Regions from separate parts of the Providencia sp. PROV003 genome, predicted to be linked through region 2. Evidence: predicted binding sites of a transcription regulator. Region 2 holds the regulator's gene; each other region holds the start of a gene.
What was found. Region 2 encodes CRP, which controls carbon source genes, mostly activating them, when cyclic AMP is high. Its sites were predicted from a motif close to ATGTGANNNNNNTCACAT; they were not measured.
Positions count from the first base shown of each region.

Region 1 (2,180 bases), 1.7 Mb from region 2:
AAGCATTTTTCTAAAGCTTCTAATTCTGCTTTTGCGTCTTTATCGCCACCTTTAGCCCGTTTTTGTACACGGTGAATAGCACGCTCGCAGGTATCGAGATCGGCTAATGCTAGCTCTGTATTAATGACTTCAATATCTTCTGCTGGGTTAACTTGACCTGCAACGTGAATAATATTGTCATTTTCAAAACAACGGACGACATGACCGATAGCTTCAGTTTCACGAATATTAGTTAAAAACTGGTTACCTAGGCCTTCACCTTTGGATGCGCCTTTCACTAAGCCCGCAATATCCACAAATTCCATAGTGGTTGGTAAAATACGTTGTGGCTTTACAATCTCAGCTAATTGCTCAAGACGTGGGTCTGGCATTGGTACAACACCCGTATTGGGTTCAATTGTACAGAAAGGAAAGTTGGCTGCTTCGATGCCGGCTTTGGTCAATGCATTGAATAGGGTGGATTTACCCACGTTAGGTAGACCAACGATACCGCATTTAAAACCCATATGTTTCTCACCTTAATAGCAAGGGGCAGACGTATGCTGCACCTAATGTTTAGAAATTGGCGCTGATTATACACAAAAAGTTGATTTTGATGAAATGAACTCTTATGCGGAGGCTTTAAAGCTATGGAGCCTATTTATTGCTTTATCCATTCCATCTGTAAGTAGAATATCAGTGCATCTTGTTGCTTCATCAATAGCGTCATCAATGAGCTTTTGTTCAGAAAGCGGGGGCTTACCGAGCACAAAGCCAACAACTTTGTTTTTATCACCGGGGTGCCCAATACCAATACGTAAACGGTAAAAGTTAGGGTTATTGGCAAATTTACTTTGAATATCCTTTAAACCGTTATGGCCGCCATTACTGCCGCCTAATTTCATTTTCGCTACGCCGGGTGGCAAGTCGAGTTCATCATGGGCGACTAAAATTTCATCAAGGTTAATACGATAAAAATTAGCGATGGCCGCAACGGATTTACCGCTAAGATTCATAAATGTGGTTGGAACTAATAAGCGAATATCATTGCCAGCCATGTTTATACGTGCGGTATAACCGAAAAACTTAGCTTCTTCTTTTAACGGTTGATTATGGCGCTCGGCCAGTAAATCGACATACCATGCCCCTGCGTTGTGACGTGTTTGTGCATATTCCGCACCTGGATTTGCAAGTCCAACAATTAATTTAATTTTGCTCACGGCGACTATTTCACTGTCAGTTTATGGAAGTAATACGCTAGTTTACCTTGAGAAATGGGAGATGTACAAAATTGTCATGGGTAAAATTACCCTAAGTATAGTTACGCTATAAATTATTCGGATTTTCTATTTTTTTGATAAAGAGCATTTTTTGTGTAGAAATCCTAGCTAACTTCCTTCCATGTGATGCTCATCGCAAAAAATTTTACTTAATGCACTATAATCATTACATAAATATAAAGTATTACCGAATTTTTTTACACATGCTTGCTTATCAGTTTACTGGTACTGGAGGTATATATGAAACGGAAAAGCGCTCATCTTCTTGGTAATGTTCTTATGGGAATAGGGATGGTTTTAATGATAGGGAGCATAGGCATCAACTTATTCTCTCATATTGTTAATCTCAATCTTTCTGAGCTTGTTACTAATGGTTCCCTGTTTGGTATTTTCATCGGTGCTATTGTTTGGCTTACGGGTGCGAGAGTCGGTGGCCGAGAAAAAGTTGCAGACCGTTATTGGTTGTTAAAACGCCATTATCATTCACGTAGGGATAATCACCGTTATCCATAAATAGTGACTAGTTTATAGGGCGTGTTGATGTTATTAACGGCTAGGTGAGAGTGGAAGTCAGGTGAGTTTCACTCTTGCAAGTGTAATGTCACAAAACTTCTTGTTTTTTGAGTAAGTTGGTTATTTTTATGGCTTAAGGCGTCATAGAAATAGGTATCTATAGTTTATTTTCTTTCTAAAATCATAAAGCCCCTACAGTTATTTCTGTAGGGGCTTGTATTTTTGTGGTGACATTTAATCGTTGTCAGAACGCTAAAAACCAGCTAACGGGAATTAGTGCTCAAACATCGCTGAAATTGATTCTTCGTTGCTAATACGACGAATTGCTTCAGCCAACATACCTGAAAGTGTTAAAGTACGAACATTGCTCAGCGCTTTAATTTCAGGTGAAAGAGGGATAGTGTCACA
Region 1 covers NZ_CP096369.1:3,326,634-3,328,813, reverse strand. Annotated here, with positions in the region: gene ychF (redox-regulated ATPase YchF) at 1-506, opposite strand, end outside; gene pth (aminoacyl-tRNA hydrolase) at 609-1,199, opposite strand; gene ychH (stress-induced protein YchH) at 1,500-1,772, shown strand; gene prs (ribose-phosphate diphosphokinase) at 2,046-2,180, opposite strand, start outside.
Region 1: a site for CRP is predicted at 1,381-1,398, ahead of pth (aminoacyl-tRNA hydrolase). Genes of this name have one in related genera too.

Region 2 (2,180 bases):
CAGCATATTTATGAATTTCTTTATCAGCACTATTAAAATCCTCAAAAACTGTTTGGTTTTCTGTTATTAGTGAGTCTGCATCTTGTTCATTATAAAAAGTAGATGTATAAAATTTATACAATCGGACTTTCAATTGATTAACTTTATGCTTAAATTCGTCAGCGCTCAATAATTTAGTATTATTTATACTTTCTGAATCACTTTCATAAGCTGAGTCAATGCTTTCTAGGCTATAAGCATCTGATAGTTTAGATTGTTGCTGAGTGGATAAGGGCTCTTTTCTCGATGAGGCAGTCACAGCAAAGATTTTCTTTATAAAATCATCGGAATTGCTAATGTTTTTAAAAAGTTCGGAATGGCCTGACAAATTGCTAAGTGTAATTTTCATAAATATAACCCTACTTAATATTATGATTATTATTTTATAGAGAGCTAAATAGATAAAATATAAAGAAACGATACTCATTAATATAAGCATATAAATATGTTGCTATAATTAAACTGAAATAGCTTTATATCGACGATATAAAGCTATTTTAAATTGCATGCCTCGCCAAGAGAGCGAGGCTGAAAGGTTAATTAACGTGTACCGTAAACAACGATGGTTTTACCGTGTGCAGAGATCAAGTTTTGATCTTCCAGCATTTTTAAAATACGGCCAACAGTTTCACGGGAACAACCGACAATTTGGCCAATTTCCTGACGGGTAATTTTGATTTGCATACCGTCTGGGTGGGTCATTGCGTCAGGTTGTTTCGCTAGATTCAATAGGGTTTGAGCGATACGGCCTGTGACATCTAAGAAGGCAAGGTTGCCGACTTTTTCTGATGTTGTTTGTAAACGACTGGCCATTTGCGCTGAGAGACGCATTAAAATATCAGGGTTAACCTGAATCAATTGACGGAATTTTTTGTAAGAAATTTCAGCAACTTCGCAAGCGATTTTAGCTCTCACCCACGCAGTACGTTCTTGCCCTTCTTCAAATAACCCCAGTTCACCAATGAAATCCCCTTGATTCAGGTAAGAGAGGATCATTTCTTTGCCTTCTTCATCTTTAATTAAAACAGCCACTGAACCTTTAACGATATAGTAAAGGGTTTCTGCTTTCTCACCCTGATGGATCAGTGTGCTCTTGGATGGATACTTATGAATATGGCAGTGTGACAAAAACCATTCAAGAGTAGGGTCTGTTTGTGGCTTGCCGAGAACCATTAGCGTTATCCTCTGTATGTTATTGCAGCCATCCGGAAAAGCTTACCAGAAAGGCTGGCTTTAAAGTCACTAGCTTAGCATATTAATTTGCCTTATATACCCTAAATAATGTGAAGAGCTGAATAACTTCAGCGCATTCGATAGGCTAGGGTAAACAAATTGATATCAACACTATAATATAATCAATTAAACCGCTGAGTTTTGATCTTAGTCCTATCAACTAAGTATTGTTTGTAGCATATCCAATGAAGAAAGTCTCCCCTGTATCGCTTCAGCCTAATAAAGCTGATATAACATTCATTATATCTATGGAACAATGTAGCCTTTAAACCGATTTCATTTCAAGGGGAATAAAATGGAAGCAAGAGTAAAATGGGTAGAAGGACTTTCCTTTCTAGGTGAGTCAGCTTCAGGGCATCAAGTCATGATGGATGGTAATGCAGGTGATAAAGCACCTAGCCCAATGGAAATGGTGCTAATGGCGGCAGGTGGATGTAGTGCAATAGATGTCGTTTCAATTTTACAAAAAGGGCGAAATGATATTACTGATTGTGAAGTTAAATTAACATCGCAGCGCCGTGAAGAAGCTCCACGTTATTTTGTTAAAATACATTTGCATTTTATCGTAACAGGAAATGAATTAACGGAAAAAACGGTTGAAAGAGCTGTTCAGCTCTCGGCTGAAAAATATTGCTCAGTGGCACTGATGCTAGAAAAAACGGTTGAAGTCACTCATAGCTTTGAAATAAAAAATTAAAAATAAATTTATTTTTTATATTAAAATTTTAATAAAAAGATGCTTACCTTAATTAATGGTAAGCGTCTTACTTATTATTTGAGAAATAATTTAACTGTTTTTCTGATTAATTAACTTTTCAACTAATGGCATCATGATCAATTCCATTGCTAGACCGAGTTTTCCTCCGGGTACGACAATGGTATTCATAGCCGAAATAAAAGAACCGCAG
Region 2 covers NZ_CP096369.1:350,766-352,945, reverse strand. Annotated here, with positions in the region: gene M1F14_RS01465 (hypothetical protein) at 1-388, opposite strand, end outside; gene crp (cAMP-activated global transcriptional regulator CRP) at 580-1,212, opposite strand; gene M1F14_RS01455 (OsmC family protein) at 1,568-1,969, shown strand; gene M1F14_RS01450 (phosphoribulokinase) at 2,060-2,180, opposite strand, start outside.

Region 3 (2,180 bases), 2.1 Mb from region 2:
TGTACTGGGGGGTTGATTTGTGGCGCACAGCGCAAAGAGGCTTTAAAACACTTTGTTTCTCGTCGTGCCATGGATGTTGATGGCATGGGGGATAAAATTATCGATCAACTGGTTGAAAAAGAATATGTCAAAACGCCAGCTGACCTTTATCAATTGAGTGCAGGTATTTTAACTGGTTTAGACCGTATGGGGCCTAAATCAGCTCAAAACTTAGTCACTGCACTAGAAAAATCGAAACAAACAACACTGGCACGTTTTATTTATGCATTAGGTATTCGCGAAGTTGGAGAAGCTACTGCAGCTAATCTTGCAGCGCATTATGCAACATTAGAAGCGGTAATGTGTGCAGACGAAGAGTCACTGAAAACTGTTCAAGATATCGGTCATGTGGTGGCGAAACATGTCGTGAATTTCTTCCGCGAAGAACATAACCAAGCCGTTATTAACGACCTGATTACTAAGGCTAATATTCACTGGCCAGAAGTGAAGGTTGTGAACAGTGCTGAAATTGATAGTCCATTTGCTGGCAAAACAGTGGTATTAACTGGGTCAATGAGTGTATTAACCCGCGATGAAGCAAAAGACAAGCTGGTCGCTTTAGGTGCAAAGGTGGCTGGAAGTGTTTCTAAGAAAACGGATATGGTGATTGCAGGGGAAGCGGCAGGTTCTAAATTAGTGAAAGCGAATGAATTGGGTATTCAGGTTATAGATGAAAATGAGTTAATACGTTTGCTGAATATTTAATGGTGAACTATATTCAATCTAATTTTGTTGCTTACAAGGTGGTAAGCAACAAAATAATACTTAGGTCGTTGTAAGCCTTAACTTAAATTTTTATTAAGATTTCTGTGCAAAAAAAGTGATTACAGGGTTTTGTTATAGTTGAAACGTGACCGCCTTCTTCTTTTTGCAAAATACACCTAGTAAGCTTTCATATTAATGTGACCACCGTCTCATTTAAATGTTGTCTATTACATAGAATATGCACATAGACTGATTCTTAAATTTGTTGGAGTCGCATATGACCTCGATCCTGCATTTCGTTTTATCCTTAGTAGTAATTGCTGCTCTTGCAATTTTAGCAAGTAGTAACCGTAGCGCGATCCGCCCCCGCTATGTTATTCAACTCCTTGTTATTCAAATTGCGTTGGCTTACCTTTTCTTAAAATCTAATATCGGCGAATCTTTTGTAATGGGTGTAGCAGGGGTGTTTACTCACTTGCTAGGCTATGCAGCGGAAGGGACGAAATTTATTTTTGGCGGTATGATTGAGGGCAATTTAGCGTTCTTTTTCTTACAAGTCTTGTGTCCAATCATCTTTATTTCTGCATTAATTGGTATTTTACAACACGTCAAAATTTTACCTATCGTGATCCGCATTATCGGTACTGTATTATCGAAAGTGAACGGTATGGGGAAATTAGAGTCATTTAACGCAGTAAGCTCATTATTGTTAGGGCAGTCAGAGAACTTTATCGCGTATAAAGACCAACTCAATAGAATGTCAGAGCGCAGAATGTACACCATGGCGGCAACCGCAATGTCTACTGTATCAATGTCTATCGTTGGTGCTTATATGACCATGTTGGAACCTCGCTTTGTGGTCGCGGCATTAGTGCTTAATATGTTTGGTACTTTCGTTGTTTTATCATTAATTAACCCGTACCCACCAGAAGGTGAAGAAGACATCCAAATGAGCAATTTGCATGAAGGGCAAAGCTTTTTTGAAATGTTAGGCGAATATATCCTTGCTGGGTTTAAAGTCGCAATTATAGTATCAGCTATGTTGATTGGTTTTATTGCCCTAATTGCGATGGTTAATGGTATTTTCTCTGCAGTATTCGGCGTTGATTTCCAAACGATGTTAGGTTACGTGTTTTATCCATTTGCTTGGGTCCTTGGTATTCCTGCGGATGAAGCTTTACAAGTTGGCGGCATCATGGCAGTTAAGATGGTCACGAATGAGTTTGTCGCAATGGATGGCTTACAAGCGATTGCTGGTGGCTTATCAGAACGTTCTGTCGGTATCTTATCGGTGTTCTTAGTCTCTTTTGCTAACTTTTCATCTATCGGTATTATTGCTGGTGCAATTAAAGGGTTAGATGAAAAACAAGGTAATACAGTAGCACGCTTTGGTTTGAAACTATTATACGGTTCAACATTAGTGAGCTTCCTATCGG
Region 3 covers NZ_CP096369.1:2,472,381-2,474,560, forward strand. Annotated here, with positions in the region: gene ligA (NAD-dependent DNA ligase LigA) at 1-744, shown strand, start outside; gene M1F14_RS11195 (NupC/NupG family nucleoside CNT transporter) at 1,022-2,180, shown strand, end outside.
Region 3: a site for CRP is predicted at 940-957, ahead of M1F14_RS11195 (NupC/NupG family nucleoside CNT transporter). Genes of this name have one in related genera too.

Region 4 (2,180 bases), 460 kb from region 2:
TGACAACATCTGAGCTATTCGCCATCATGTGTGGTGGTTTGGCATCTGTTGCAGGGTCAGTATTGGCGGGTTATGCTCAAATGGGCGTCCCAATGGAATACCTGATAGCTGCATCCTTTATGGCAGCGCCGGGTGGGCTATTATTTGCCAAGCTGATGGTACCAGAAACAGAAGATGTTAAAGACAGAGTTGATGCGACGGATTTAGTTGCTGAAGACGAGCGCCCTGCCAACATTATTGATGCAGCCGCTTCAGGGGCTTCATCAGGGATGCAACTTGCGCTGAACGTGGGTGCAATGTTATTGGCTTTTATCGCGTTGATCGCGTTAATTAATGGTATTTTAGGTGGAATTGGTGGCTGGTTTGATTATCCTCAATTATCACTGGAGCTATTACTCGGTTGGTTGTTCGCACCGATTGCATTTCTCATTGGGGTGCCATGGAGCGAAGCGACAGTCGCAGGGTCTTTCATTGGCCAAAAAATTGTTGTGAATGAGTTTGTTGCATTCATGAACTTTGGTGAGTACATGAAGGCAGATGCTGAGGTTTTAGCCGCGGGTAAACAAGTGTTATCTGACCATACAAAAGCGATTATTTCTTTTGCGCTGTGTGGGTTTGCTAACTTATCATCTGTCGCTATCTTATTAGGTGGGTTGGGCGGAATGGCGCCAAGTCGCCGCGGTGATGTCGCACGCTTAGGCATGAAAGCGGTTATGGCAGGTACACTGTCTAACTTAATGAGTGCAACAATTGCAGGCTTCTTCCTGACTTTAGGTGCAGCGGCAGTTGCTTGATGTTGTTTCGAGGGGCAAAAGCTGGCTCTCTTAAACAAATATAACGGAAGGGCTCTTGTCCTTCCGTTTTTAATTTGATGCGTTATATTCTTTTGTGAATTTTTATATCAATCGAAAATTTTCAACTACTCTTAACGTAGTAAATTAATGATAAAGCATGTATCGAAAAGCCATTTGAGAGAATAAAATGGCCGTCAGATTAGGTATAATTGCAATCTGTATCACATTTATTATTTTAATAATGTAACATTCAGTCGATTAATGTGATTTGTAGCACATAAAATAACGCTATTCCATGGTCTACTATCATTAGTAAGCTGCTATGGAACTGCTAGTTCTCAGAGTAAAGTTACTCTAGGGCATGATGCGGTGAGAAGGATCTCAGCTGCTCAGTTCGGAAAGTATCCGACTAGCATCTTTAAGGAACCAAGCCCGCTCGCCAACAAAGAACGTGTCGTTCTGAAGAATTAACAACGTTGGAGAGTTATATGACTGATTTAAAAGCAGCCGCACAACGCGCGCTGACCCTGATGGATTTAACCACTTTAAATGATGACGATACTGATGCAAAAGTGATCGCATTATGCCATCAGGCGAAAAGCCCAGCAGGTAATACAGCTGCAATCTGTATTTATCCTCGCTTTATCCCTATTGCACGTAAAACATTACGTGAACAAGGTACTCCAGACGTCCGTATCGCGACAGTAACGAACTTCCCTCATGGTAATGATGACATCGAAATCGCATTAGCTGAAACTAAAGCGGCGATTGCTTATGGTGCAGATGAAGTTGACGTGGTTTTCCCATATCGAGCGCTGATCGCGGGGAATGAAAAAATTGGTTTTGATTTAGTGAAAGCCTGTAAAGAGGCTTGTGCTGCGGCAAATGTGTTGTTGAAAGTGATTATTGAAACCGGTGAATTAAAAGAGGCAGCATTGATCCGCAAAGCTTCTGAAATTTCAATTAAAGCTGGCGCTGATTTTATTAAAACATCAACAGGTAAAGTGCCTGTTAATGCGACATTAGAAAGTGCAGAAATCATGATGCAAGTGATCCACGATATGGGCGTAGCCAAAACGGTTGGTTTTAAACCGGCTGGTGGCGTTCGTACTGCAGAAGAAGCAGCAGATTACTTAGCATTAGCAGGAAGAATTTTAGGTGACGATTGGGCTGATAGCCGCCATTTCCGTTTTGGTGCATCAAGCTTATTAGCAAATTTATTAAATACGCTAGGTTTTGACGTTAAAAAATCAAGCAGCAATTATTAATTTTCGCAATATTGTTAACCGATAAATTCGACTTTAAAGGAGTATATCGTGTTTCTGGCACAAGAAATTATTCGTAAAAAACGCGATGGTAAACCACTAAGTGAAGAAGAAATTCGTT
Region 4 covers NZ_CP096369.1:4,560,683-4,562,862, reverse strand. Annotated here, with positions in the region: gene M1F14_RS20845 (NupC/NupG family nucleoside CNT transporter) at 1-794, shown strand, start outside; gene deoC (deoxyribose-phosphate aldolase) at 1,283-2,062, shown strand; gene deoA (thymidine phosphorylase) at 2,111-2,180, shown strand, end outside.
Region 4: a site for CRP is predicted at 1,056-1,073, ahead of deoC (deoxyribose-phosphate aldolase). Genes of this name have one in related genera too.